DNA from 2 places in the Pseudarthrobacter linnaei genome. Region 1 is predicted to be linked to the other one. Evidence: predicted binding sites of a transcription regulator. Region 1 holds the regulator's gene; the other holds the start of a gene.
The links. Region 1 encodes Rex, which represses fermentation and respiration genes when NADH is low (regulators of the CRP and FNR family bind a similar motif). Its sites were predicted from a motif close to CTTGTGAANNNNTTCACAAG; they were not measured.
Positions count from the first base shown of each region.

Region 2: the regulator Rex is predicted to act here: its motif matches at 8,911-8,930, upstream of ACZYZ3_RS05650 (glyceraldehyde-3-phosphate dehydrogenase).

Region 1 covers NZ_JBVAYX010000002.1:359,076-373,479, reverse strand. The annotation lists gene ACZYZ3_RS03765 (alpha-hydroxy acid oxidase) at 1-173, opposite strand, end outside; gene ACZYZ3_RS03760 (FadR/GntR family transcriptional regulator) at 313-1,002, shown strand; gene ACZYZ3_RS03755 (3-deoxy-7-phosphoheptulonate synthase) at 1,410-2,522, shown strand; gene ACZYZ3_RS03750 (helix-turn-helix domain-containing protein) at 2,827-3,039, shown strand; gene ACZYZ3_RS03745 (30S ribosomal protein bS22) at 3,239-3,337, shown strand; gene ACZYZ3_RS03740 (HAD family hydrolase) at 3,680-4,513, opposite strand; gene ACZYZ3_RS03735 (glutaredoxin family protein) at 4,626-4,886, shown strand; gene ACZYZ3_RS03730 (redox-sensing transcriptional repressor Rex) at 4,978-5,673, shown strand; gene ACZYZ3_RS03725 (hypothetical protein) at 5,752-6,609, opposite strand; gene ACZYZ3_RS03720 (hypothetical protein) at 6,835-7,446, opposite strand; gene ACZYZ3_RS03715 (YceI family protein) at 7,701-8,249, opposite strand; gene ACZYZ3_RS03710 (histidine phosphatase family protein) at 8,461-9,126, shown strand; gene ACZYZ3_RS03705 (TlpA family protein disulfide reductase) at 9,129-9,749, shown strand; gene ACZYZ3_RS03700 (cytochrome c biogenesis CcdA family protein) at 9,766-10,521, shown strand; gene resB (cytochrome c biogenesis protein ResB) at 10,734-12,428, shown strand; gene ccsB (c-type cytochrome biogenesis protein CcsB) at 12,428-13,543, shown strand; gene ACZYZ3_RS03685 (alkaline phosphatase D family protein) at 13,597-14,404, opposite strand, start outside.
Region 2 covers NZ_JBVAYX010000004.1:94,367-108,770, forward strand. The annotation lists gene epsC (serine O-acetyltransferase EpsC) at 28-612, opposite strand; gene cysK (cysteine synthase A) at 650-1,585, opposite strand; gene msrA (peptide-methionine (S)-S-oxide reductase MsrA) at 1,654-2,178, opposite strand; gene ACZYZ3_RS05615 (Nif3-like dinuclear metal center hexameric protein) at 2,258-3,181, shown strand; gene ACZYZ3_RS05620 (zinc ribbon domain-containing protein) at 3,244-3,981, shown strand; gene ACZYZ3_RS05625 (YaaA family protein) at 4,073-4,837, opposite strand; gene ACZYZ3_RS05630 (alpha/beta hydrolase) at 4,925-5,845, opposite strand; RNA gene rnpB (RNase P RNA component class A) at 5,918-6,311, shown strand; gene ACZYZ3_RS05640 (GMC family oxidoreductase) at 6,472-8,082, shown strand; gene ACZYZ3_RS05645 (glycerophosphodiester phosphodiesterase) at 8,087-8,884, opposite strand; gene ACZYZ3_RS05650 (glyceraldehyde-3-phosphate dehydrogenase) at 9,147-10,643, shown strand; gene ACZYZ3_RS05655 (hypothetical protein) at 10,723-10,932, shown strand; gene ACZYZ3_RS05660 (HNH endonuclease family protein) at 11,062-11,865, shown strand; gene ACZYZ3_RS05665 (hypothetical protein) at 12,247-12,762, opposite strand; gene ACZYZ3_RS05670 (1-phosphofructokinase family hexose kinase) at 12,759-13,739, opposite strand; gene ppk2 (polyphosphate kinase 2) at 13,876-14,404, shown strand, end outside.

The sequences.
Region 1 (14,404 bases):
AACTCGGGCTTCTTGAAGTGCATCAGGGGGGCGAGGTCCGAGTACTTGGGGACGCGGCGCTTGAGGGCCGCCGGAATGCCCCCCGGGGTGGCTGCGGCGGAGCGGGTGCCCGCGCCGGTGTCTTCGGGTTGGGTGGGCGCCTCGGGGTTGCCGGGCTCGATGGTCTGCGTCATAGCTGCCTCCGGGCAGGTCTCATGTTCCTGAATGTCGGGATCCCTGCAGGACTAAAGACTAAAATCCCAGTCACCGGGGGAGTGTGGTCCAACCACAGTCTAGGCGTGTGGTCCAACCACATCAAGTAGAATGGGCCCCATGCGCACCCACCAGCTTGTCCTGCAGTGGATCGAGGGCCAGCTCTCCAGCGGTCAGCTGGCCCTGGGTGGACGGCTTCCGGCCGAGCGTTCCCTCGCCGAGCAGCTTCAGGTCTCCCGCACCTCGGTCCGCGAGGCCATCCGCGTGCTGGAGGCCATGGGTGTCCTCAGGGCCGGGGTGGGGTCGGGCCCGGAGTCGGGGACCGTCGTGATCGCCGACCCGACGGCCGCGCTGGGCTCGGCGCTCCGGCTGCACGTCGCCACCTCGCACCTGCCCGTCAAGGACATTGTGGAGACGCGCGTGCTGCTCGAATCCTGGGCCGCATCCCGGGCGCGCCCGGAGTCGCCCGCGCTGGCCGAGGCGGCCCGGCTGCTGGAGCAAATGGACAGCTGCGCCGAGACGGAGGCGTTCCTGGCCCTGGATGTCCGCTTCCACCTGGCCCTCGCGGATGCCGCGGGCAACGCCGTCGTCAGCGCCATGATGGGCTCCCTCCGCGAAGCCATCCAGGACTATGCCGGACGGCTGACAGGAAACCTCCCGGACTGGGGAGCCACGGCGGCGCGGCTCCGGGCCGAACACCGGGCTATCCTGGCGGCCATCTCCAGCCACGACGGCGGCCGCGCGGCGCAGCTGGTGGCGGACCATATTGGGGGCTACTACGCGGAGGCCGGACTGGGGCCCAGGACCTGACCAGCATGCTGCTCCGCCGGCTGGTCTCCCGTCTGGTCCGCGCCTGTTCGCCGGCTGGTCTCCCGTCTGGTCCGCGCCTGTTCGCCGGCTGGTCTCCCGCCTGTTCCGCCGGCTGGTCTCCCGCCTGTTCCGCCGGCTGGTCTCCCGCCTGACCCGCCGGCTGGTCTCCCGGCCAGGGACGGAATGTTACGACCCGGGTTTTGCCGGAAAGACAATCGCCGGGCTATCGTCACAACATGACTAACCGTTGGTATGCGTATTTTTCGTTGGCTCTGGAGGGGCCCGCGTCTAGCTGACACGCATCCAACCTTCCTTCAGAGCCAACAGGGCAGAGATCATTCTCTGCCCTTCGCCATTCCCGGCGGGTTCTGATCTGGGCCCGCTCCGCACCCCGGAACAGGACCCCCATGCGCACCGAAGCAGCCACCGAATCCCAGCAGTCCACGTCCAACCTGCGCGTCAGCGAGTTCACCCCGCTGCCCACCCCGCAGCAGACCGTCGCGGACCTGCCGCTGGACACCCGCCTGGCCGAGACCGTTGCCCGGGGCCGGGACGAGGTCCGCGCGATCATGGACGGCGTCGATGACCGCCTACTCGTCATTGTGGGCCCCTGCTCCATCCACGATCCCAAGGCCGGCCTCGAATACGCCCGGCGGCTGGTGAGCCAGGCCGAGAAGCACCAGGAAGAACTGCTGATTGTGATGCGGGCCTACTTCGAGAAGCCCCGCACGACGGTGGGCTGGAAGGGCCTGATCAACGACCCTCGGCTCGACGGCAGCCACGACATCGCCGCCGGGCTCCGCGCCGCGCGCCGATTCCTGCAGCAGGTCACCGCACTCGGGCTGCCGGCCGGCACCGAGTTCCTGGAACCGATCAGCCCGCAGTACTTGGCGGACCTCGTCTCCTGGGGCGCCATCGGTGCACGCACCACCGAAAGCCAAATCCACCGCCAGCTGGCGTCCGGGCTGTCCATGCCGATCGGGTTCAAGAACGGGACCGACGGCGGCCTGCAGGTCGCGCTCGACGCGTGTAGCGCCGCCGGGGCGGCCCAGGCCTTCCTTGGCATTGACGGCGGGGGCAGGGCCGCCCTGGTCTCCACCGCCGGCAACCCCGACACGCACATCATCCTGCGGGGCGGACGCAAGGGACCCAACTACTCGGCCCCGGACGTGGAGGCCACCACCGCCAAGCTGGCCGCCAGAGAGCTCAACCCGCGGCTGATCGTCGACGCAAGCCACGCCAACAGCGGCAAGAACCACCACCGGCAGGCCGAAGTGGCCCTCGAAATCGGCGCGCAGCTGGAGAACGGCGGTGCCTCGGCACGTGCCATCGCCGGCGTCATGCTGGAGAGTTTCCTGGTCGGTGGGGCGCAGAACCTCGACGTCGCCGAGCACGCCGCCGGATCCGACGCCCTGGTCTACGGCCAGAGCGTCACGGACGCCTGCATGGACTGGGAAGTCACGGCCTCGGTCCTCGCGCAGTTGGCGTCCGCCGCACGCGTCCGCCGGACCCGGGGATAGGCGGTACGGCTTCCTGGTGGCCTGGTGGACCAGCCCGGGCGGTTCGGCGGCCGACGGTGGACGGCCGCCCGGTGGCCCCGGTGGTGCGGCGGCCGCCCGGTGGCCCCGGTGGTGCGGCGGCCGGCCCGGTGCCTCGGCGATGCGGCTAAACCCGGTGCGGGGCCGGGGGATTCCCGCGCAACTCTTTCACATTGGCACCATGAGCCCCTAGAGTGTCTAACACATGGTTGTTTGATGGCTCAGCATCGGCACACCGCCATGTCGTTCTGATGGGGCTGCCGTTCGCTTGAGTAAAGGAATAGAAATGTCTTCGGAGGCTAACTTCTCCAATGCGCGCTTCTTGACCGTGGCCGAAGTCGCGGATGTGATGCGCGTGTCCAAAATGACCGTGTACAGGCTGGTTCATTCCGGCGAGATGCCGGCTGTCCGTTTTGGGCGCTCCTACCGGGTGCCGGAAGCCGCCGTCGAGCAGTACCTTAAGGGTGCTGTCGTCGACGGAAACGCGGAAACAGCCTGAGCATCCACCGTCTTCTGCGGCCGGAATAAGATCAGCGGGCCCGGAAGGTGCCCGCGGTCGTGGTGTGCCCCCGATAGGCGGTACCCTGTTAAGGAACGTTTTACGTCATTGTAAGAACCTGTCAGTTGTACAGTCTGCTGCTTAGCCCGCGGACCCTTTCCAACAGGCAGGTACTGCATCTAGCCGGTAAGGAACTTTCGTGGGTTCAGTTATTAAGAAGCGTCGCAAGCGTATGGCCAAGAAGAAGCACCGCAAGCTGCTTCGCAAGACGCGCCACCAGCGTCGCAATAAGAAGTAGAGATACTTCGCATTATGTGAATGCCCGTTGCCTTCCCGGCAGCGGGCATTTTCTTTGGTATTTCCGCGCCTAGTTCGGACAGACGACGCGCTTTCGGACAGGCGACGCGGGTTCGGCCCGACGCTACCCGGATCCGCGTAGCGCTGAACCGGAAGCGTAGCGCGGGGCGGGAAGCTTAGCGATGAGCGGGAAGCGCTGGGGAGAAGTCGGGCGAGGGACGCGCTTTCGGACAGGCGACGCGGGTTGGGCCCGACGCTACCCGGATCCGCGTAGCGCTGAGCGGGAAGCGTAGCGCTGGACCGGAACCATAGCGGATGCGTGGTGTGGAACGTCGCGCGGGAGTCAGACCGTCGGGCCGCGAAAGCGGGAGAACCCCCGCCAGAGGCCGTAGATGGCCCCTCCGACGGTCGCGGCCTTGAGCCCCAAGGTGGCCGCGCGGCGTCCGGCGCGGAAATCGTAGACGGGCCAATTGTTGTCTCGGGCATGGCGGCGGAGCCCGGAATCCGGGTTGATGGCCACGGGGTGCCCCACCATGCTCAGCAGCGGGATGTCGTTGCGCGAATCGCTGTACGCCCAGCACCGGGCCAGGTCCAGGCCCTCGGCCTCGGCCATTGCTTGGACGGCCACCGCTTTGGCGGGGCCGTGCAGGATCTCGCCGACCAGCCGGCCGGTGTAGGAGCCGTCGAGGATTTCGCCGACCGTGCCGAGCGCGCCGGTGAGGCCCAGCCTGGTGGAGATCACCGTGGCCACCTCGATCGGCGTCGCGGTCACGAGCCAGACCCTGCGGCCCACCCGGAGGTGCTGCTCGGCCAGCGCCTTGGCTCCCGGCCAGATCCGGGATTCAATCATTTCGTCATAAACCTCTTGGCCGAGGACTTCAATGTCCTCAACGGTGAAGCCGGCGGCCAGGCCCAGGGCGGTGTCGCGGACGGCATGGACGTCATCCAGCTTCTCGCCACGCACCACGAACATGAACTGCTTCCAGGCAATACCAAGCGCCTGCGGAATGGTAAAGGCCCCGCGCTGGTGCATCTTGCGGGCCACGTGGAACAGGCTGGCCCCCCGCATGAGGGTGTTGTCGACGTCGAAGAACGCGGCTTCTCCGTGCTGCGCTGCTGCAACAGGCTGTGCAGCAACCGGCTCGGTGACCACAGCGGCGTACTTCTTTTCGGGCATGCCACGAGTCTAGTCATCACCGGGGCCGGTTCCCGTCGCACGGCCCGCGGCGCCTGCTGCGGAGATGGTCGGCGCTTCGACGCGGGAGCGGCCGCCGGGCTACCGTGGAGCCATGCAAAGGCCCGACGTCGTCCTCATCACCAAAGCTGACTGCCATCTGTGCTCGGCGGCGCGCGCCGCCGTCGACCGCGTCACCCAGGGCCTCGGCATCGGCTGGCGCGAGCAGTCCATAGATGACGACGCCGAGCTGCGCGAACGTTTTGCGGAGGAGATCCCCGTGGTGCTGGTGGACGGCGTCCAGCGGGACTTCTGGAAGATTGACGAGGCCCGGCTGGAGCGCACGCTGCGGCGGGCGCTGGGACAACAGGCCTGAGGCGCGGGCAGGCGCCGGGGACGGCTGCTTTGTTCGCTGAACTGCGGGGGCTCTAGAGTGGAAGTCACAACGCGACTCAATGGAGCAGATAGTGACTTCGCTGGATTCATCCCCTGACGCGATGCCCGGGGGAGCAGGGACTGCCGCCAAGCAGATTCCGCCCGCGGCCGTGGCCCGGCTGACCATTTATCTGCGCGCCCTCACCACCCTGCTTGCCGAAGGCGTTGACCGGGTCTCGTCCGAGTCACTGGCCGAGGCCTCCGGGGTCAGTTCCTCCACCCTCCGCAAAGACCTGTCCTACGTCGGCTCCTACGGGACCCGTGGCGTCGGCTACGAGGTGCAGTACCTCAACCGGCATATTGCTGCGGCGCTGGGCCTGACGCGCGACTGGAAGGTGGCCATCGTCGGTGCCGGCAACCTGGGCAAGGCGCTGGCCCGGTACGGCGGATTCGAATCTCGGGGCTTCGACATTGTGGCGATCTTCGATGCGGACCAGATGGTGGTGGGCAGCGAGGTGGGCTGGTTGCGTGTCAGTGACGCTGCCGACCTCGAGCCGGTGCTGCAGCGGACCGGCGCCAACATGGTGGTGCTGGCCCTGCCGGCCGCCGTGGCGCAGGACGTCTGCGACCGGGTTATTGCCGCCGGGGTGCGGAGCATCCTCAGCTTCGCCCCGGTGATGCTGCAGGTGCCGCCCGGGGTCAACCTGCGCAAGGTGGACATGGCCACCGAACTGCAGATCCTTGCCTATCATGCACAAAGGGCGCAGGACCCGGAGGATGCCGACTAGTCAGTCGGCCCCTCCGGCTCCCGCGCCCGCTGCGCTGGTGCCTGCGGCTCCCGCGCCCGCTGCGCTGGTGCCTGCGGCTTAGTACGGTCCGCCCGGCTGCCCGTAAGGGTTGGCGAACGGCTGCCGCTTGGCAAAGTACGGCGACGTGGCCGGCAGGTACAGCATCACAATGCCTGCGATGCCCAGGAGAACTGCCAGCGTGCTGAGGCTTAGCGGGAAGATGCTGAAGATCGACAGGGCTGCGAAGACCGTCCCCAGGATCCGTGCCCAGTTCTTGCCCTTGCGCACGTTCAAGGCGACGAGGGCGTACAGTCCGGCGCTGATCACCGCGAACACCACGATGCTCCCGACCAGGACGCCTCTGATGTCTTCGAACCGGATGTCAGCGCCGCCTGCGGTCATCTGCTCCTCGAACTGGGCCCGCATCTCGGGGGAGTCGATGGTGCCGATCGCCATCAACAGCGACAGGACCCAGGCCGCGCCCGAAGCGACGATGAGCCAGAAGGCCGTGTTGACGAGCTTGGGCATCCCGGACGTCGCCTGCGGCTGCTCGGAGGGGAACTGGGCGTAGGGGGACTGGCCATACCCGGGCTGTCCGGACTGCGGAGCCTGCTGGTTGTACTGCGGCTGCCCGTACTGCGGCGGGTTCTGGCCGTACTGCGGAGCCTGCTGCCCGTAAGGCGGCGCGGACGGGGCCTGGCCGTACTGGGGCGCGGACGGCGGCGTCTGGCCGTACTGCGGCGCCGACGGCGGCTGCTCACCGTACTGCGGCGCGTTCTGTCCGTACTGGGGCGCGGACGGCGCGTTCTGGCCATACTGCGGCGGGGCCGGCGGCTGCTCGCCGTGCTGGGGTGCGTTCTGTCCGTAGCGGGGGGCCGGCTTTTCGCCCGGTTCCGGAGAGTCCGGGTTCGACGGCGGGACTGGCGGGATGCTCATGGGCGTTCCTTTGCGTGGCGGTCTGGTTCGTATACCGGAAACAGCTTCCTGCCCTGCCCCCAGCATGGTTTACGTCCACCGTACCGCGGGCCGGCGCCCGCGCGGATCATTCCGGAGAGGTATTCTCGCCGGGTGCCTGGGCGCCGGTCAAGGGGCCGGTTCCGCAGGGAGCGGCGGGGGCCCCGACATAGCTTAGGCGCAGGTCAGGCGCAGGTCAGGCGCAGGTCAGGCCCGGCCGCGCAGCGAGGCGAACCACGTCTGGGAGTTGGGTAGCCACATCAGCACGGAGGCGACCAGGCTGATGGTGAAGCTCGGCCAGCTGCCGGCTCCACGGCCGTCGGCCGCGCTGGTGTTGAGGATGGCAAGCAGCAGGGAAATGCCGGCGATGATCGTGAGGGTGAAGCGGGCCCACTCGCGGCCTTCCTTCATCTTCATGGCCAGGATGACCTGTGCCCCCGAAAGGGCCAGTGCCACCAGCACCAGCAGGAGGACGAGGAATCCCAGGCCCGGAACGACGGCCAGGAGCACGAACGCCTTGAAGAGGCCGATGACGCCGCCCAGCAGGCCAAGGAACCCGCTGATCAGCCAGATCCAGTAGGCGACTTTAAGCTCGGTGGGCAGCCAGCTGACCGTGAACAAGCCGGAGAATCCGCCGTGGGGCATCACGTCGTTGAAGTTCCGGGGCCGGTCCGTCGGCATCTCAAAGCGGAATCCGCCAGGTGTTTGGCCCGAAGGTCGACTCGGCTGGTTGCCCGGGAGCTGGTTGCCCGGGAGTTGGTTGCCCGGCGTCTGGTGGCCTGGCTGCTGGGGCTGAGGTACCTCGTTGGGGTTGCTCATGGCTCTCACTGTAGACCGCGAATGTACCGGTACCGAGGGAACTTCGGCGTGTTGCGGAGCATGTCGGGGCGCGTTCGTCCGCGGCCCGTTCACGCTGTGCGGGAGCGCATTTCCGGCGGCGGCGCAGCCTCTCGGGGAACCCCGGATTAAGCACGGCACCCCGCTCTGTCATGCGGACGGAGAGCGGGGTGCCGGCGGTTTGATGCCGCGGCCCGGCCGGATGCCCGGGGACCGGCCGGTCACGCGTTGAGTGACTAGGCTGCGGGAGCGATGAAGGCCAGCTCGAGGTTGACGGCGACCTTGTCGCTGACCAGCACGCCGCCGGCTTCGAGGACCGCGTTCCAGGTCAGGCCGAAGTCCTTGCGGCTGATCGTGGTCTCGGCGGACAGCCCGGCGCGGGTCATGCCGAACGGGTCCACGGCAACGCCGTTGAACTCGGTCTCGAGGGCCACCGGGCGGGTGACACCCTTGATGGTCAGCTCGCCCTGTAGCTCGTAGCGCTCACCCTTGGGGACGATGTTGTGGGAGACGAAGGAGATTTCCGGAAACTTCTCGACGTCGAAGAAGTCTTCGCCGCGGACGTGGCCGTCGCGGTTGGCGTCGCCGGAGTCGAAGCTGGCGGTCTTGATCGTGGCGTTGACCTTGGAGTCGGCCACATTCTCGGCGAGGTCCAGGGTGGCCTCCGCGTCCTTGAACTGACCGCGGACCTTGCTGATGCCCGCGTGGCGGACGGTGAAGGCGATCTCGCTGTGCGAATTGTCGAGGGTCCAGGTGCCGGTGGTGACGTTAGTGGGAAGTGCCATGGTGTTGCTCCTTGAGTCGGGTGGGCCTTGCGGGTGGTCTGATCGTTAGTTGAAGCACTATTTGTTGAAGTCTCAACTAACTGCTTCACCCAGTATAAACATGCATTTGCATCTTTTATTCCATCTCGGGGGAACATTTCTCCAGACTCTTCAGTTCTACTTCGTGTAGAAGATTTCGTCATTGCCCCTGCCCTTTGAGAAACTGGTACACATGCCCCAAGCCACTGTTCATTTGCTCCGCCACGGCGAGGTCTACAATCCCGACGGCGTCCTGTACGGCAGGCTGCCCGAGTTCCATCTCTCCGAGCTTGGCCAGGAGATGGCCCGGCTGCTAGCGGAGCACTTCAGGGCGAGGGCCGCGCAGGGGGCCAACATCGTCCACCTCGTCGCCTCGCCGCTGACCCGCGCCCAGGAAACGGCGCAGCCCATCTCGGCGGCGCTCAACCTCGGGATCACCACCGAGGACCGGATCATCGAGGCCGCCAACTACTTCGAGGGCCTCCACGTCAACAAGGGCGAGATCTTCAGGCCCAAGCACTGGCCCATGCTGCGCAACCCGTTCCGGCCCTCCTGGGGCGAGCCCTACAAGTACCAGGCCGCCCGCGTCATCGCCGCGGTGCAGGACGCCCGGCTGCGCGCCATCGAGCTCGGCGGCGAGGGCGCGGAGGCGATCCTCGTCAGCCACCAGCTGCCCATCTGGGCCACCCGGCTCAGCGCCGAGGGCAGGCCGCTGTGGCATGACCCGCGCAAGCGCGAATGCACCCTCACCTCGGTCACCTCCCTGGTGTTCGACGACGCCGGGAACCTCCTGCGCGTCGAGTACAGCGAGCCTGCTGCCGCCCTTCTCCCCGGTGCCTCCACCACCCCCGGAGCCTGAACATGACCGGAAACAACACCAATTCATCCCCGATGTCCCGCCGCAGCGTCCTGACGGCGGGCGGTGCGGCCCTCGCCGTCGTACTGGGCCTCTCCGGCTGCGCCCAGGAGGACGCGCTGGCACAGCAGGCCAAGGCCGGCGACAACAAGAACTACGTGGCCGGCGACGGTTCGGTGACCGAATTCGCCGCCGCGGACCGCAAGAGCGCCATTGCCATCAAGGGCACGCTGTTTGACGGCACCGCGGTGACGCCCGAGGCCTTCCAGGGCCAGGTGACCGTGCTCAACTTCTGGTTCGCGGCCTGCGCGCCCTGCCGGGTGGAGGCGCCCGAGCTGGAGGCCCTGCACCAGGAGTTCAAGACCCAGGGTGTGCAGTTCTTCGGGGTCAACCTCCGCGACGAGAAGGCCACGGCGGAAGCGTTCGACAAGACCTTTAACCTGACCTACCCGAGCTTCAACGACAAGGACGGGGCCGTGCTGCTGGCCGTGTCCGGGCTGGTTCCCCCGGGGGCCGTGCCCACCACGCTCGTGCTCGACAAGCAGGGACGCGTGGCCTCCCGTGTCCTCGGCGAGATCCAAAGAGGCACCCTCAAGTCCCTCATCGCCGCTGCCGTGGCCGAGTAGCGGACGGACAGGAACCGTGAACAGCCCCTTCGCCGAAGCCATCCTGAGCGGATCGCTGCTGCTTGCCATCCCCGTGGCACTGCTCGCCGGCTTCGTCTCCTTCCTGTCGCCCTGCGTGCTGCCCCTCGTGCCGGGGTACCTGGGCTACGTCACGGGACTGACCGGCGTCGACCTCCAGAAACAGAAGCGCGGCCGCATGCTGGCCGGCATCGGGCTCTTTGTCCTCGGATTCTCAGTGATTTTTGTGCTGCTCGGCGGGGCGTTCGGGCAGCTGGGGACGCTGATCACCGGCTCGCAGAACGCCTGGATCACCCAGGTCCTGGGCCTCCTCGTGATCGTCATGGGCGTCGTGTTCATGGGCGGCTTCGGCTGGCTCCAGCGCGACGCCAAGATCCAGTCGAAGCCGCCGGCCGGGTTGTGGGGCGCGCCGCTGCTGGGCATCACCTTCGGTCTCGGCTGGGCGCCCTGCATCGGCCCGACCTATTCCGCGGTCCAGCTGCTGAGCCTCTCCGGCGGGTCCTCGGCCGCCAAGGGCGCCTTCCTGGCGTTCGTCTACAGCCTGGGCCTGGGCATCCCGTTCCTGCTGATCGCCCTGGCCGTGCGCCGCGGCATCGGCGTGATGTCCTTCTTCCGCACGCACCGGCTCGCCATCCAGCGCATCGGCGGCGGCATCCTGGTGGGGCTGGGCCTGCTGATGGCCAGCGGCGTCTGGGGAACCTGGGTGTCCGAGTTGCAGTACTGGTTCCAAACCGATGTGAAATTGCCGATCTGATGAGCGAGCGCGTGAACGAAGAGAAGAAGTCCCCGGCCCCCGGCACCAAGCCCGGCGGCACGTCCGGTGGCGGGCCGGCCGGGAAACCCGGCACCAAGCCCGGCGGCACGTCCGGTGGCGGGCCGGCCGGGAAACCCGGCACCAAGCCCGGTGGCGGCCCGGTGGCCGCTGCCAAGGCTGAAGCTGTCCTTCCCACGCTCGGGCCGCTGGGCATGCTCCGCTGGGCCTGGACCCAGCTGACCAGCATGCGCACCGCGCTGTTCCTGCTGCTGATGCTGGCGGTCGGCGCGGTTCCCGGTTCGCTGTTCCCGCAGCGGCCCGCGAACCCCTCGATCGTCACGCAGTACATCAAGGACAACCCGGACTACGGCAAAATCCTCGACTCGCTCCAGCTCTACGACGTGTACTCGTCGGCGTGGTTCTCGGCGATCTACATCCTGCTGTTCATCTCGCTGATCGGCTGCGTGGTCCCGCGCGCCATCGCGCACTACAAGGCAATGCGCTCCCAGCCGCCGCGGACGCCCGCGCGGCTGTCCCGGCTGCCCGAATACGGCACCCTCGTGATTCCCGCCGGTGCCGGGATCCCGGCGTCGCACGCTATTGACGACGCCGCCGGGCTGCTGAAGAAGCGCGGCTACCGCGTCGACGTCCGCGACCGCGACGGCGCCAGGCCCTCGATCGGAGCGGAGCGCGGCTTCCTGCGCGAAGTCGGCAACCTGGTTTTCCACACCTCGCTGATCGGGGTGCTCGTCTCGGTCGCGATCGGCGGGCTGTTCGGCTACAGCGGGCAGCGGATCCTCGTGGAGGGCGACACCTTCGTGAACACGCTCGTCGGCTACGACCAGTTCACCCCGGGCACCAACTTCCAAAGCAGCCAGCTGGAGCCGTACTCGGTCCAGCTGGACAAGTTCCAGATCACGTTCGACCGGGAGTCCCAGGGCAAGATCGGCCAGCCCATCGACTTCCAGGCCGACGTCACCACCAGGGAATCCCCCGACGCGCCGGCCCAGAAAGAGGTGCTGAAGGTCAACGAGCCGCTCACCCTCGGCGGCACCAGCATGTACCTCACTGGCAACGGCTACGCCCCGGTCGTCACCATCCGCGACGGCGCCGGCAACATCGCCATGCAGGGGCCGGTCGTGGCCAAGCTGCAGGGCGACAACTACTACTCCTCCGCGGTCATCAAGGTCCCCGACGCCAAACCGGAGCAGCTCGCCTTCGCCGGTTTCTTCCTTCCCACCGCGTTTGTCACCGAGGAAGGCGTGTCTTTCAGCGGCGATCCGGAGCTGTTCAACCCGCAGCTGACCCTGAACTCGTACTACGGCGACCTCGGCCTGGACGACGGAGCCCCGCAGAACGTCTTCGAGCTCGACGTCAAAAAGCTCACGCCGCTCAACGCCCGCAACCTCGACGCCGGCGGCATCACCCTCTCGCCTGGCGCCAGCTACACGCTCCCGGACGGCAAGGGCACCATCAGCTTCGACGGCGTGAAGCGCTACATCGGCGTTGACATCCACCACAATCCTGGCCAGCTCTACGCCCTGATCTTCGCGCTGCTGGCGGTCGCTGGCCTGGTCACCTCGCTGTACGTGAACCGCCGCCGCGTCTGGGTCCGGACCGGCACCCACGCGGACGGCCGCACCATGGTCGAATACGGGCTCCTGGCCCGCGGCGAGGACCACCGGCTGGCCGGCGAGGCCACCGCGATCCGCAGGCTGCTGGCCCACGAGTGGGATCTCGACGACGGCGGCTCCCAGTCGGCTCCCAGCGGGGGAGCGGATAATGACCGGGCGGACACCACGCTGCCCGGTGCCGGTGCCGGTGTTGAGCTGGCCCCCCCGGACCACCCCGCAGCAGACTTCATCCAGACAACAGCAGGCTCTTCCGAGTCAAAGAAGGAACAGTAATGCTCCCCATCAACGAAACCATGGGCCAGTACAGCGAGTTGTTCATGCTCCTCGCCGCAGGCACCTACACGGTGGCGTTCATCGCCTTTGCCTGGGATCTGGCCAAGAGCAGCAAGACCCTGCGCGCGGTGGACCTCAAGGCCGCCGAGCTCTCCGGTGCCGCGGCAGCGCGGGTACCGGTGGCTGCCGGCGTCGGGGCTTCGTCCGGTGCCGGGGCCGTTGACCGCGCCGACGCGGACGTGGCCGGGCCGGTTGGCCGGGCTGAACGCCCGACCTCGTCCGTGGCGGGTTCTTCCGCGGGGAACGCCGCCGGGATCGGCCGGACTGCCGACGGCGGAATGCGCTATTCCGCCGAGCGCCGCGCGCCCGCACGGGTCGCCGTCGCCCTGACAGTACTTGGTGCCGCCATCCACGCGGCCGGCGTCATCACCCGGGCCATGGGTGCGGGCCGGGTGCCGTGGGGGAACATGTACGAGTTCCTCACCACCGGCGCGTTCGTGGCCGTGGCCGTCTTCCTGCTGGTCCTGGTCCGGCGCGACCTGCGCTTCCTTGGCACCTTCGTGGTGGGCCTGGCGATCATCATGCTCGTGGCTGCCTCCGTGGCGTACTGGACGCCGGTGGGGCACCTCGTTCCCGCGCTGCAGAGTTACTGGCTGATCATCCACGTCTCGATCGCCGTGCTGTCCTCGGCGCTGTTCACCCTGACCTTCGCGATGTCCGCGCTGCAGCTGGTCCAGACGCACCGGCAGAAGACCATCGCCGCCGGGGGTGCCGACAAGCTGGGCTTCATGCGCCTCGTGCCGTCCGCGCTGAGCCTCGAAAACCTCTCCTACCGGATCAACGCCATCGCCTTCGTTGGCTGGACCTTCACGCTCATGTTCGGCGCCATCTGGGCCGAGAAGGCCTGGGGCCGTTTCTGGGGCTGGGACACCAAGGAAGTCTGGACCTTCGTGATCTGGGTGGTCTACGCCGGCTACCTGCACGCCCGCGCCACCCGCGGCTGGACCGGAACCCGTGCGGCCTGGCTGTCAATCGTCGGCTACCTCTGCGTGGTCTTCAACTTCACCATCGTGAACCAGTTCTTCAACGGCCTGCACTCCTACTCGGGGCTGTAGGCTCCAGCGCCTCGGAGCGGCGGGGGACGGATGCGTCTTGTCGCGTGCCGGCCCTAGGCGCGGGGCTCGAGGCGCGGAACGGTGTCGTTGATCTGGAACGAGGCCTTGGTACTGGCCGGGGACCCCGGCAAGCTGACGAAGTCCAGCACGCGGAAATCCGCCCGCAGGAAGTCTTTGGTGATCCGTGTATTCACGTAGCCGCGCTGATTGTTGAAGAACCTCAAATGCGGGTTCCACGCCATGATCGGATGGAACGTATCACCCGAACCGTTGCCCCCGGAGGTAACGGACGTGCTGACGAGTTCTGAGCCCACCACCGGCGAGGCAGGGTCCTTGAAATCGATCTTCAGTTCGTTGGCCCAGTGCCGGTGCGCGTCCCCTGTGAGTACGACGGCGTTGCGCACCTTGGCATCCACCCAGCCTTGGGTGATACGCCGGCGCGATGCCGCGTAGCCGTCCCAGCTGTCCGTGGAGACGTCGTCGATACTAGCGGCCTCATTGCGGTCCCGTTCGGCGAAGAAGACCTGCTGGCCCAGGATGTCCCAGCACTGGGTGGAGTTCTTGAATCCTTCCAGGAGCCACTTCTCCTGCAGCGTGCCGGTGATTGTGCGGTTCTTATCCAGCCGCCCTCCGCCGCCGGAGATCTGATCATCCCGGTACTGGCGCGTGTCCATCATATGGAAATTGGCCAGCTGGCCCCACTGGATCATGCGATAGATCTTCATGGCCGACCCGGCCGACCCGGCCGGCACAGAGGACGCGCGCAATGGCATGTTCTCGTAGTAGGCCTTGAATGCCGCGTCGCGGCGCACACGAAAGCGCGCAGCGGTATCGTTCAGCTCGGCCGGACTCCTGCTTTCG
Region 2 (14,404 bases), on a different contig from region 1:
CCGGGTGCCGGCTTCGGCCGGAGCCCCTTAGATCCGGTATTCGATCAGGTATTCGGCCGGGTCGACGGCGGGCTTGGTCTCCCGCTGTGCGTCCCGGTGCCGCCACGTGGCCGGCACGCCCGTCAGGATCGACTCTGCCGGCGCGTCCTTGACCACCACGGCGTTGGCGCCCACGGCGCTGTCCCGGCCGATAGTGATGGGACCCAGGATCTTGGCTCCGGCGCCAATCACGACCCGGTCCTCGAGGGTGGGGTGGCGCTTGACCTTGGCCAGGGAACGGCCGCCGAGGGTCACGCCGTGGTAGATCATGACGTCTTCGCCGATTTCGGCGGTCTCGCCGATGACAACGCCCATGCCGTGGTCGATGAAGAAACGGCGGCCGATGGTGGCGCCGGGGTGGATCTCGATCCCGGTGCCGAACCTGGCCAGCTGGGAGATCAGCCGGGCCGGGAAGCGCAGCGCCGGATTCTGCCACAGCCGGTGCGTCAGGCGGTGCGCCCAGATCGCGTGCAGGCCGGGGTAGGCAAAGAAGTTCTCGAAAGAACCCCGGGCCGCCGGGTCGTGCGACCGGGCGGCCTCGAGGTCTTCCTTCAGTCTTGCGAAAAAGCTCACAAAGACCTTTCTACGAAATCTTGGAACGGGGCTGGACTCAGCCGCGGATGTCGTCGTACAGCACGGTGGAGATGTACCGCTCACCGAAGTCGCAGACAATGGCAACAATCAGCTTACCGGCGTTCTCCGGGCGCTTGGCGAGTTCCAGGGCCGCCCAGACGATCGCGCCGGAGGAGATGCCGCCGAGGATGCCTTCCTTGACGCCGAGTTCGCGGGCCACGCGGACCGAGTCCTCGAGGGTGGCGTCGATGACCTCGTCATAGACGTTGGTGTCCAGGATCTCCGGGATGAAGTTCGCGCCAAGGCCCTGGATTTTGTGCGGGCCCGGTGCGCCGCCGTTGAGGATGGCGGAGTCCTTCGGCTCGACGGCGATGATCTGGACCTCGGGCTTGCGCTCCTTGAGCACCTGCCCGACGCCGGTGACGGTTCCGCCGGTGCCGACGCCGGCGACGAAGATGTCCACCTTCCCGTCGGTGTCGGACCAGATTTCCTCGGCCGTGGTCTGGCGGTGGACCTCGGGGTTGGCCTCGTTGGCGAACTGCTGGGCCCAGATCGAGTTCTCCGTGTTGGCGACGATCTCCTGGGCCTTTTCCACGGCGCCCCGCATGCCCTCGGAACCGGGAGTGAGGACGATCTCGGCACCGTAGGCGCGCAGCATGACACGCCGTTCGGTGGACATGGTCTCCGGCATCGTCAGGATGACCTTGTAGCCGCGGGCCGCGCCCACCATGGCCAGGGCAATGCCGGTGTTGCCGGACGTGCCTTCGACGATGGTGCCGCCGGGCTTGAGGGCACCGGACTTTTCCGCGGCGTCGACGATCGCGACACCGATGCGGTCCTTGACGCTGTTGGCCGGGTTGTAGAACTCCAGCTTGACGGCCACGGTGGCGTCAAGGCCTTCGGTCAGCCGGTTGAGCCGGACCAGCGGGGTGCCGCCGACCAACTGGGTAACATCGTCATAGATCCGTGCCATGGGTGTCTGCGCCTGTCTGTTGAAGAGGGAATACTGAGGTCAGCCTAACGAGGGCCCGCGGGCCCTAGCTAAGCATTAAGCCATGCAGAGTAATATTTCCTGGCCTTGGCCAGCTTCGGATTGATGATCACCTGGCAGTAGCCCTGCTCCGGGAACTTGCCGTAGTAGTCCTGGTGGATTTCCTCCGCCCGGTGGAACACCGGCAGCCGGCTGACCTGCGTGACGATCGGATGGGCCCAGAGCGGCTGGTTCCGTTCGATCGCGTCCTCGAAGAGGATCTTCTCCTCGGTCGTCTCATAGAACATCGAGGAGCGGTACTGGGTTCCGACGTCGTAGCCCTGGCGGTTGGGCGTGGTGGGGTCGTGGAGAACGAAGAACATGTCCAGGACGACCTCCGCGGGCACGACCTCCTCATCGAACGTCACCGCCACCACCTCGGCATGGCCGGTGGTTCCGGAGCAGACGGCGTAGTAGTCGGGGTTGCGGTCATGGCCTCCGGTGTAGCCCGAAACGACGGCGCTGACACCCTTGGTTTTCTGGTAAACGGCGTCGAGGCACCAGAAGCAGCCTCCGCCGAGGACAAAAGTTCTCATACCCTCTTCAATGGTTGAAGGGCCCCGATGATTCCCGGCGTCTGCGGCGGAGGCCGGCCGATAGGGTAAAAATGGGGGTATGGAACGTGTAAACACCGATGTTTCAGTTGGCCCTTCCGAAGGAAACGACGCCACCGGCAGCGGATCCGGGGAAACACCCGCGACGCCCACCCTGGGCATGATCCTGCTGGCCGTCGAGGAGCTCTGGCCCGAATCGCTGGCGGAGGACTGGGACGAGGTGGGCCTCGTGGCCGGCCGCCCCTCCGCCGGGGTGAGCAGGATCCTCTTCGCCGTCGATCCCACCCTTGAGGTGATCGAGGAGGCCATCGACTTCGGCGCGGAACTGCTGATCACCCACCATCCGCTGCTGCTCAAGGGTGTCACCTCGGTCGCGGCGACCACCGCCAAGGGCCGGGCCGTGCACCGCCTGATTGAGTCCGGGACCGGCCTGCTGACGGTGCACACCAACGGTGATTCCGCCGTCGGCGGCGTTTCGGATGTCCTGGCCGACGCGCTCGGCCTGCAGAACGTGGCCCCGCTGACCCCGGCCGCGAACGGGCTGCCGGAGGAAGGCATCGGCCGGGTCGGTGACCTTGAGGAGGTTCTGACCCTGGGCGATTTTGCCGCCCGCGTCTTCGGCATCCTCCCGGCGGTCGCCGGCGGGGTGCGCGTGTCCGGGGACCGGGACGGGCTGGTCCGCCGGGTGGCGGTCTGCGGCGGCGCCGGGGATTCGCTCTTCGGAGAGGTCCGGGCAAGTAACGCCGACGTCTACCTGACCGCGGATCTGCGGCACCATCCGGCGTCGGAAGCCCGGGAGGAAGCCGTCAACGACCGGCCGTACCTGATCGATGTTTCCCACTTCGCCAGCGAGTGGCTGTGGCTGCCGGCCGCGGCGCAGGCGCTGGGCAATGTGCTGAGCGACCAGGGGCACGACGTCGAGATCCGGGTCAGCACCACCAACAGCGATCCGTGGGACTTCATTCTGACTCCGGGCGGGGACTAGAGTCTAGGGAGCGCCGAATAGGTGCCCGGCTCCTGCCGGCAGGGAACAAGCGGAGGTAAATAGTGGCCAAGGCAGCACCGGCGGAACAGTTGAAGTTGCTCGAATTGCAGGGACTTGATGCGAAACTCAAATCCTTGTCCAACCGCCGCCGAAGCCTTGAAAGCGACTCCCGGATCACCGATCTCGAAGCAGCCCTCGGCGTGGCCAACGGCGAACTGGGCGCCGCGAAGGTGGCGCTCCACGACGCCGAACTTGAGCTCAAGCGCGCCGAGGCGGACGTCGAGCAGGTCGCCTCCCGGATTGACCGCGACGAGGCGAAGCTCAACAGCGGCACCGGGCTCTCCAAAGACCTTGTGGCCCTGCAGCGCGACCTGGTGTCCCTGAACAAGCGCCGCTCCGACCTTGAGGACGTTGAGCTGGAAGTCCTGGAGCGGCTGGATTCGCTCCGCCTGCGCCAGGCCAGCCAACAGCAGATTGTTGACGACATCCAGGGCTCCTTCGGTTCCATCCGCGCTGAACTGGACGAGCAGCTCGCGGAGATCGCCGTCGAGGCCACCGTGGTGCGCGGCAAGCGCGCCGAATTCGCCGAGGGGATGGATGCCGGCCTGCTGGCGATCTACGAGAAGACGCTGGCCCGGCGCGGTGTCGGTGCGGCCCGCCTCTTCCACGGGACCTCCGAGGGTTCGGGCATGCAGCTGAGCCCCGGTGACCTTGCCGAAATCAAGGCCGCGGCCGAGGACGACGTCGTGTTCTGCCCGGATTCCGGCTGCATCCTGGTCCGCTCCGCCGAGTGGGCCTGAGCACCCACCCGCCCCGCAGCTCTGGCCATCTTCTTGAGCTGTCAGAACGGCCGGAATTGTCAGCTAGTTAGTTAGTTAGTTAGTTAGTCAGTCAGTTGGGCAGGAGCAGGTTGAGGGTGTGCGGCTTCCGGGCCGTGCCCTCGACCAGTTCGGCGCTCCACTTCTCGGCAGCCGCCTGCTGCAGCTGGGCCGGGGTCCGCGGGGCCTTGCCCGGGCGGGTCAACAGGTGCCGGGCGAGTTCGCCCCGGGTGTGCTTCGCAAAATGGCTTACCACCTTGCGGACGCCGTTGACCTGGGTAAACACGTGGACGGCGACGGTCTGAGCCGGCGGGGGAGCCCACGCGGCGGCGTAGGTGCTGGAGCGGCAGTCCACCAGCAGTTCGCCCTCCGTGGCGGCCGCGAGGGCGGCATTGAGTTGCGGCTTCCAGAAGGACGCCAGGCGTCCGACGTCGGGCAGCGCGGTCCCCATCGACAGCCGGTAGGCAGGCACCCGATCGCCGAAGCGGATGGCACCCCAGAGCGCGGAAATGACCAGCACGCAGGCGTCCGCCTTCCTCCGCTGGGCGGGCGTCAGCGAGTTGTAGTCCAGCGCGTCGTACAGCACCCCGGAGTAGACCTGGTGGGCAGGCGCCGCCGGCTCGGCGTGCAGCCGGGTATTGCGCTCGACGTCGGCCCGCAGCGAGGCGCCGACGCCCAGGAGCGCCAGGGCGTCCTCGTGGGCGCTGACCGTCCCGAGACCCTCCAGCACCTTGGCCCGGTAGGTGTTCAGGCCGGGGAAACTCAGGGTAGTCCAGTCGACGGCGTTGCCCACCGTGGCGGGGGTCTTGCCCTCGGAGGGCGGCAGCAGAATCAGCACCGTTCAATCCTAGCGGCGGCCCGTTACCGGGATGGCACCGCCGGGGGGCCCCTGCCGGACCCCGCAGACCAGGCGTCCAGGGCGGGCTCAGCCGAGGTGGCGACCGAGGAAGGACAACACCTCGGGCAGGATGGAACGCCAGTAGCTGTCGCCATGGACGCCGGGCTGGAAGCCGCCCTCGACGGCGCCCGGGAGTCCCGCCCGGTAGTCGCGTACCGTGGCAAAGAGGTCGTCTCCGGTGCCGCAGTCGATCCGCTTGGGCAGCGCCGCCAGGCGGGGCCGGAGCGCGAACACGTCGTGGGCTGCGAAGTCGGCCGGACTGTCGAAGGCGGTGTCCATGCGTGAGTCGTAGTTCTCCCAGACCGCCGGGCTCATGGCCGCCACGGCCCGGACCCCGGGCAGTTGGCCCTGTGACGCGAGCAGGAGGGCGCCGAAGCCGCCCATCGAGAGGCCGAAGAGGCCGATCCTGCCGAGGTCGCAGCCCCGCCCGCCGAGGAACGGAACGAATTCCTGCACCAGCATTGACTGGGTGTCGCTGCCGTCGGCGCGTGGGTGCCACCAGGTGTTCCCGCCGTCCACTGCGGCAATGGCAAAGGGTGCGCCCCCGGCATCGAGGTGCCGCTGGAGGGCCTCGTGGGCCGCCAGTCCATCCAGCAAAGCGGTGTGGTTACCGCCGAGTCCGTGCAGGAAGACTGCCACCGGAAGTTCGGGCTGCCTTCCGCCGGGCGGCATGTCAGGCGCCGCCAGGGACCAGCGGCTAACGACTCGGGGACGGAAGGCCGACACGAATGAGCCGGTGCTGGTCCGGACCGTCCACGGGGCGGCGGGGGCCGGCGGCACCGCCGACGTAGGTCCGGCGGGCGAGGCGTGGGACGGGCCCGGCACGGGCGGGACCTGTGACGTGGCGGTGGACGCGGCGCCGCCGGTGCAGGCCGCGAGCGCTGAGGCGCCAAGCCCGATTCCTGCCAGCTCCAGCAGCCGGCGCCGACCCAGGACGGAATCCTCCATTCCCCGATCATAGGCCAGACGGCCGGACGTGTCCCCGGGCGGGTCCGCCCTGGCCGTAGAATGGACTGCGGATGGGTTGACCAGGCGGCCGCGCGTCACGCAAGTGGCTCGAGGAACGTCCGGGCTCCGCAGGGCAGGGTGGTGGGTAACGCCCACTCGGGGTAACCCGCAGGCCAGTGCCACAGAGAACAGACCGCCTGCCGGCGGCGCGTGCGTGCACGGGCCGCAGGGCAGGTAAGGGTGAAACGGTGGTGTAAGAGACCACCAGCTTCCCGGGTGACCGGGAAGGCTAGGTAAACCCCACCCGGAGCAAGGCCAGACAGGGCACGTTTGAGGGCTGCTCGCCCGAGTGTCCGGGTAGGCTGCTGGAGGGCGTCGGCAACGGCGTTCGTAGATGGATGGCCGCTACTCCCGCGCCGGCAACGGCGCGGGAACACAGAACCCGGCGTATCGGTCAACCCATCCATTCACTCCGCAGGGATTCCCTGCCACCGTTTCCGCTGCCGAGAGTCTCCTGCCTGCGCCGAAACGGCTTGACCCGAACGCTTGACATCATCCGGGCGTGAACAGAGACTGCAGTGAACGTCTCAAGCAACGGTGAAGTCAGTGAATGCTTAGGAGCCAGGGTGCCGGACGATGCAGCATACGACTATGTGATAGCCGGGGGCGGCAGCAGCGGCAGCGTCCTTGCCGGCAGGCTCAGCGAAGACCCCTCACTCCGCGTCCTTCTGCTCGAGGCGGGCAGATCCGACCGCCACCCGCTCATCCACGTCCCGGCCGGCTTCCCGAAGCTGAAGGGCGGGCCGTACCAATGGGACTATGCGAGCGTTCCGCAAAAGCACAGCAACGGCCGACGCATCCCCCTCGCCCAGGGCCGCGTACTCGGCGGCGGGGGGTCCATCAACTCCCAGGTCTTCACGCGCGGCGTGGCCGAAGACTATGACAGCTGGGTCACGGATTACGGCTGCGAGGGCTGGTCCGCGGACGAGGTGAATAAGTACTTTGTCCGCTCGGAGTCCAACACCCGGCTCTCGGCACCGCACCACGGGACCGAGGGTCCGCTCGGAGTCTCCGACCTGCTGCGTCCGCACAAGCTCTCCGCGGCCTTCGTCAAGGCGGGCCAGGAGTTCGGGCTGCCCTACAACAGCGACTTCAACGGCGCCCAGCAGTACGGCGTCGGCTTCTACCAGACCACCACGAAGAATGGCCGCCGGTGCAGCGCGGCCGTCGCCTACCTCCGACCCGCCCGCAAGCGGCGGAACCTCACGGTCCGCGCCAACGTTACCGTCTCCAAAGTGATCATCAGCAACGGCAGGGCCGTCGGAATCCAGGCGATCGAAGGCGGACGCGTGCGAACCTACAGCGCCAACCGCGAGGTGATTGTCTCGGCCGGCGCCTTCGGTTCGCCCAAGCTTCTGCAGCTGTCGGGCATCGGCGACCCGGAGGATCTTGCCGCTGCCGGCATCGAGACCGTCCACGCCCTGTCGGGTGTCGGCAAGAACCTGCATGACCACTGTGACGTCGACATCGTCTACGAACTTACGGATTACCAAAGCCTGGACCGGCTCAACCAGGTGCGCCCTGCCACCGTCCTGGCCGGGGTCGAATACCTCGCTTTCCGCTCGGGTCCTTTCGCTTCCACGCTGGTCGAGGCCGGTGGCTTCAGCTACGCGAACAAAGACGAAAAGACCCCAGACCTGCAGTTCCACTTCCTGCCGGCCGCTCGGGGGGGAACTGGCGCCATGGCCTTGAAACCCGGATTTGGGGCCACGGTGAACTCCTACTTCCTGCGGCCCCGAAGCCGGGGAACCGTCCGGCCCGTGTCTTCTGATCCCGGCAAGGCACCGCTGATCGATCCAAACTATCTCGCCGACGATTATGACCTGGAGATGGCCATCGCCGGGGTTCAGCAGAGCCGCGAGATCATGAAGCAGTCGTCGATGGCGGCGCTCACCAAGGCGGAGCACATCGGCGATGGCAGCCGGGTGGAAACCCGCGACGAGTACGTGAGTTTCGTGCGCTCCTTCGGGCGGACTTCCTACCACCCGGTCGGTACCTGCTCCATGGGAACCACCGATGAGTCCGTCGTCTCGCCTCGGTTGAAGGTCCACGGACTCGAGGGACTGCGCGTCGTTGACTCTTCGATCATGCCCCGGCTCGTGAGTGCCAACACGCAGGCGCCCACCATCATGATTGCGGAGAAGGCCGTTGACCTAATTCTCCAGGACGTCCGGTAGAGGGCTAAAGACCCAACTGCTTTGCCAGCTCCCATGGCGTGTCGGTGAAGACGCCATCCGCGCCTTCGGCCCGCAGCCTCGCCGCGGTTGTTTCGTCGTTGACGGTATAGGGCCAGACGGTCAGCCCGGAGTCCTTGAGGCTGCGCAGGTAGCCTGAGCTGATGTCCTTGTGCGGGCCGACGTGACCGATGCCGCTGGAGCTGATCGACGCCGGATCGGGTTCCTCCCCGTCCCGCAGGAGATACAGCACCTGCAGCCCGGACCGGGCCAGGGCCTGGGCCGCGGGGAAGCTGAACGTCTGCACCACCACTTTGTCCTGGATGCCGCGCTGCAGGATGGTCTCCGCGAAGGCGGCCGGATCGATGGCGGGGTCCTTCAGCTCGGGGACCAGGACGTTCCGCCCGCCGTACAGATCCAGCATGGCTTCCCACGTCGTCGGACTGCCCTCGGCCCCGCCCAGCGGGTGCCTGATGCGGGCCGCCGCCCACTGCTCCACAGTGATGCCGGCAGGGCTGCCGCTGACCCCGGACATGGTCCGCTCGGCGGCGTTGTCGTGCAGCGGAACGAGTGTCCCGTCCCGGAGCTGCCGCAGATCCGTTTCGATCGGGAACGCCGTCTTGCCCACGGCCTCGAAGGCTTCCGCGGAGGACTCGGGGTAGACCAGCGCTCCGCCGCGATGCGCCACCAAGGTAAACGTCGCCGCTGGGCCAGGGCTTGACGACGCCGGGCCGGCTGGCGCCGCCGCTGCGGCGCAACCGGTGCACAGCACGACGCCCAGCAGGAGAGCCCCAACCTTCAACATCGCCCCAGCGTAGCTGGCCCCCCGGCATTGTGAGTCATTTCACGCACCACCGGGGACCGGACCGTGCCGGGCCGCCGGTAGACTGGATGGTGAACGTAGAAGTTCTGCCGCCGGGTCTGCGTTCGCAGCCGGCGTTTTTCTTTGCTCGACACAGGCGCCCGGGGTGGATCGAATCCCTGCCGGCGCCGGGTTTCCGGACATCCTCCGGCAGCCGACATCCGCATACGACGCCGTATGTGGTGGATTCTAGGAAGGTATTTCTGTGAGCCAGACGTCAGATTCTTGTCTTGATACGTGGATGGGCCGGGAGGCGCTCGCCGAGGCCATGATCCCGGTGATCGGCCGGCTGTACCGCGAAAACAACGTGGTCACGTCCATCCACGGCCGCAGCCTGATCAATAAGTCCACCATGAACATCCTCAAGGCCCACCGTTTCGCCCGCCGGATGAGCAAGGAAGAGTTGCGTCTCGAAGAGACCGCCCCGCTGCTGGACGCCCTGACCAAACTGGAGCTCGGCGCCGCAGCCATCGACATTGCGCGCCTCACCGAGAAATACCGCGTCGAGGGCAACGGCGCCACCCTGGACGAGTTCCTCCGCAAGGAACTTGCCGCGGTTGTCGGCAAGCGCGGCGGCGATGACCGCACCAGCACCGACGTGGTGCTCTACGGCTTCGGACGCATCGGCCGGCTCCTGGCCCGCCTCCTGATCGAAAAGGCCGGCGGCGGGCATGGCCTGCGCCTGCGCGCCATCGTGGTCCGCCGCGGGTCGGACAACGACCTCACCAAGCGCGCCAGCCTGCTGCGCCGCGACTCGGTCCACGGCTCGTTCGAAGGCACCATCAAGGTGGACCTCGAGAACGACACCATCACCGCCAACGGCGTCCAGATCCAGGTCATCTACTCGGACAACCCCGCGACGGTTGACTACACCGCCTACGGCATCCACAACGCCCTCCTCGTCGACAACACGGGACGCTGGCGTGACGCCGAGGGCCTGTCCCAGCACCTGTTGAGCAAGGGCGTGTCCCGTGTGCTGCTCACCGCCCCGGGCAAGGGCGACATCAAGAACATCGTGCACGGCATCAACCACGGCACCATCGCCGACGCGGACAAGATCGTCTCCGCGGCCTCCTGCACCACCAACGCCATCACCCCGGTGCTCAAGGCGATCAACGACCGCTACGGCGTCGTGCACGGCCACGTCGAGACGGTCCACTCCTTCACCAACGACCAGAACCTGATCGACAATTTCCACAAGGGCGACCGACGCGGCCGCTCCGCCGCGCTGAACATGGTCATCACCGAGACCGGTGCCGCCAAGGCTGTAGCCAAGGCCCTGCCGGAACTGCTGGGCAAACTCACCGGCAGCTCCATCCGCGTCCCCACCCCCGACGTGTCTCTGGCCATCCTGAACCTGAGCCTGGAAAACGGCGCCACCAAGGACGAGGTCAACGACTACCTGCGGGAAATGTCGCTGCACTCGGAACTGCGGAAGCAGGTCGACTACATCGATTCGCCCGAGGTTGTCTCCACGGACTTCGTCGGCTCGCGCCGCGCAGGGATCGTGGACGGGCTGGCCACCATCTCCAACGACAAGAACCTTGTGCTCTACGTCTGGTACGACAACGAGTTCGGCTACAGCTGCCAGGTGGTCCGCGTGATGGAGGAGATGGCCGGCGTGAACCCGCCGTCGTTCCCCGCCAAGGACGCAGCCGCAACCCTGGAGGCAGCCGGCCTGCCCGTCGAGGTCACGGCCTGACGCCACCTCCTTGAACCCGTTCCGCCTTTCCCGGCCGGTTCCTCTGGAATCGGCCGGGAAAGGGCACCACAATGGTGCAATGGAACAGAACTCGGCTGTGGAGCACGAAACCACTCTGGAACACGCCCTGGACGTTGCGCGGCGGAACGCCAAGGAAGCTAAACGGCTTCTCGACGATGCCCGTGCCAAACATGCGGCCGGTGACGTCGACGAGACACGGGTCCGGCAACTCGAATCCCTCCTGGCCCTCGCCAATGAAGACCTGGTGCGCGTGACCCGGGAGAACTAGCTGGGCGCCTGTCCTCCACACTGTGGACAACGCCTCCGGCGGCGGGGGACGGGCCTAGGCTTCGAGGGTGGAAGGAATTCGGTCCGCCCCGGGACGCACCGGACCCGGACTCCCTGCCCGGGGGCCGGCTTGACTCTCACCTGGCCGGAATTCCGGCGGGAACGACGGCGGTCCCGCCAGGCGTGGGCCCTGCTGGCCGCCGCGGCACTCGCCGTCCTCGCGGGTTTCGGCTGGTTCTTCACCGCCGGGCAGTTTGCCGCGGCCGAGCCGCCCACGGACGGACCCCGCGAGGCGCCGGTGCTGGCGGCCGGCTGGATGAGCACTGTCCCTGCGGTGCGGCCCGTGCCCCGGGGCCCGGCCGCGGCGCTGCTGGACACGCTCCCGGTCAAGGGCCGGGCGGGCCGGGACAACTACGACCGCAGCGCCTTCGGCCAGGCCTGGCTGGACGTGGACCGCAACGGCTGCGACACGCGCAACGACATCCTCCGCCGCGATCTTGCGGGCGCCGAGTTCGACGAAAATTCCGTCTGCAAGGTGGCGACTGGAACCTTGCGGGAACCGTACACCGGCCGCCGGCTCATGTTCCGCAGGGGAGCCGGGAGCAGCAAGGCGGTGCAGATCGATCATGTGGTCGCGCTCGGGGATGCCTGGCAAAAGGGTGCCCAGCAGTTGACCGCCGCACAACGGACGTCCCTGGCCAACGACCCGCTGAACCTAATCGCCGTCGACGGCCCGGCCAACCAGGACAAAAGCGCCTCCGACGCCGCCACCTGGCTTCCCCCGAACAAGGCCTTCCGCTGCCACTACGTCGCCCGGCAGATCTCCGTCAAGGCCGCGTACCGGTTGTGGGTCACGCCGGCGGAAAAGGACGCGATGCAGCGGATCCTCGCTACCTGCCCCGGGCAGCAGACGGTTGTTGCGGCTGCCCATTAGATTCCAGCCGGGAGCACCCACGGGAGCGGGATTCCGCACGCGCTCGGATGCCCAGGAGCATACGGCGGGACATGATAAAGTCGCCGGCATCCATCAGCGCCGCCCAAACGAGCGCCGCCGGCGTCGTCCGCACCCGGAACCGGACCCGGTGCAACAGGCGGCACCGGCCGGCACCGGACGCAACCAGCACAAAGGCGGCGGTTACCGTGCCGTTCCGCTCCCGGTAGGCGAACACGATCGACCGGCCCGGATCGATCGAGTCCACCCGGAAACCGACGGGCGAACCGGCGGTCAGGCGGGCAGTGTCACCCTCCTTGAGGCGCCGGTCAGGGCGGATTTCGGTGGCGCTGGGCACGCCGCCGACAAGGGATCCGTGTCCGCTTAGATGACGAGTCTGACGGGGCCGGCGGTCTCCGGGCCGCCGCAGGCCTCGCTGCCGCCCACCCGGGTCCAGCCCGGTTCCACGTCGCGCCGGGCCAGGACGGTGCCGTCTGCGGAGTACGCCCTGACGGTCACCGTCTTCGGGGACCGCATCATGAGGCTGATCTGCCAGGTCCGGTCATCGACCCTCGCCGCCGTGAAGGGACTGTAGCCGGGCACGGACCGGGACGGCGCAGCGGTGACCGCCAGGGTGGTGTCCGGGGTTTCCGGGGCGGGCCCGGCGCCCGGAGTGACGGAGGCCTCGGGAGCACGTGCCGGGCCATCCGCGCGGACCGAGCAGACGCCTTCCGCGCAGAACTCCACCAGGCTGACCTTCTCCACGCTGCCATCCATGGTCACGGTGAGGGTATTGAACCAGGCAATGGCAGGGCAGACGTTTGGTACGGAGCCGGAACAGCCCGCGGTGGCCACCGCCAGCAGCAGCACGGCAGCCAGCCTGGCCGGTCCCGTCGTCACTCTCCGGTGCCCCCGTCCGGGGCCTGCGCGGTGAGTTGCGCCTCCAGCCGTTCGACGTCCTCACGGCGGCAGAGTTCCGTGGCCACGGTCGTCACCGTGGCGCTTCCGGCGGCGACGGCGGCCCGGAGCGCCTCCTTCAGGGTGCGGCCCTGCGCCAGGCGGAGCACGAAGGCGGCGAGGAAGCTGTCGCCGGCTCCGACGGTGCTGCTCACCTTCACCCGGGGCACGGCCATCCGCAGGGTCCCGGACTTCGAGGCGAGCACGGCGCCTTGGCCGCCCAGGGTGAGGGCGACATGTTCCGCCGAGCCGTCCGCGACCAGCGCCGCGGCCGCCGCGACCTGGCTTTCATCGCTCTCGAGCGTCGTTCCGAAGTGCAGCCCGAGCTCCCGTCGGCTGGGCTTGACCAGGAAGACGCCTTCGGCGAGGGCTTCGGCCAGGGCCGGCCCGGAGGCGTCCACAATGCAGCGCGCTTCCTGCTGCCGCGCCAGCCTGGCCACCCGGGCGTAGAAGTCCTCCGGGACGCCCGGCGGCAGGCTTCCGCTGGCCACGACATACCCGCCCGCGGGAATCGAATCCGCCACGAGCGCCAGGCACAAACGCCACTCGGGCTCACTCAATTCGGGGCCCTGCAGGACGAAGCGGAACTGCTTGCCCGTCGTCGTTTCATCGACCGTGAAGTCCTGGCGGGTGCTTCCCTGGATCGGCACGGCCAGGGTGGGGACACGTTCGGCTTCGATGAGCCGGCGGTACGCCTCTCCGGTGGGTCCTCCGGCGGTGTAGAGGGCCAGGGTCCGGCCGCCGAGGCGCTGGACCACCCGGGACACGTTCACGCCGCCGCCGCCCGGGTCGAGGCGGCTGGTGCCGCAACGCAGCTTGTGGCCGCTGATGACCTGCTCCGTGGTGGTGCTGACATCCAGGGCGGGGTTTACGGTGAGCGTGAGGATGGGCTGCATCGGCGTCAAGCGGGGGGCGTCCATGGCCCAAGCATAGGAGCATGAGGTTGCTGGTGTCCCCGGCGGGATGTCCCCTTGTGCCGCAGTCACCCGCTCGGCGAGAATGGGCGCGGCAGGACCGGCGACACGGAAGTACGCCGCAACGAATGGAACGGGAACCATGGCAGATGGCAAGGACGGCGCCGGCAAGTCCGGCTCCGGCAAGGATAAATCTGGCCGAAAGGGCGCCAAAGGGCGTGCCTCGAAGCGCCCGGGGCGGTTGCCCCTGAGCGTTTATGAGGCCGAACTCTTCCGGCTCCAGGCCGAGCTCGTCGCGCTGCAGGAATGGGTCCGCAGCACGGGGGCGCGGGTGCTGGTCATCTTTGAGGGACGCGACGCCGCCGGCAAGGGCAGCGCGATCAAACGGCTGACGGAGTACCTGAATCCGCGCGTCGCGCGCATCGTGGCACTGCCGGCCCCGACCGACCGGCAGCGGGGTGAATGGTATTTCCAGCGCTATGTGCAGCATCTGCCCGCCGCGGGAGAGATCGTCCTGATGGACCGCTCCTGGTACAACCGGGCCGGCGTCGAACATGTGATGGGATTCTGCACTCCGGCGGACCACAAGCGTTTTATGGCCCAGTGCCCGGTCTTTGAACGCCTCCTGGTCCAGGACGGCATCCTGATGTTCAAATACTGGTTTTCGATCA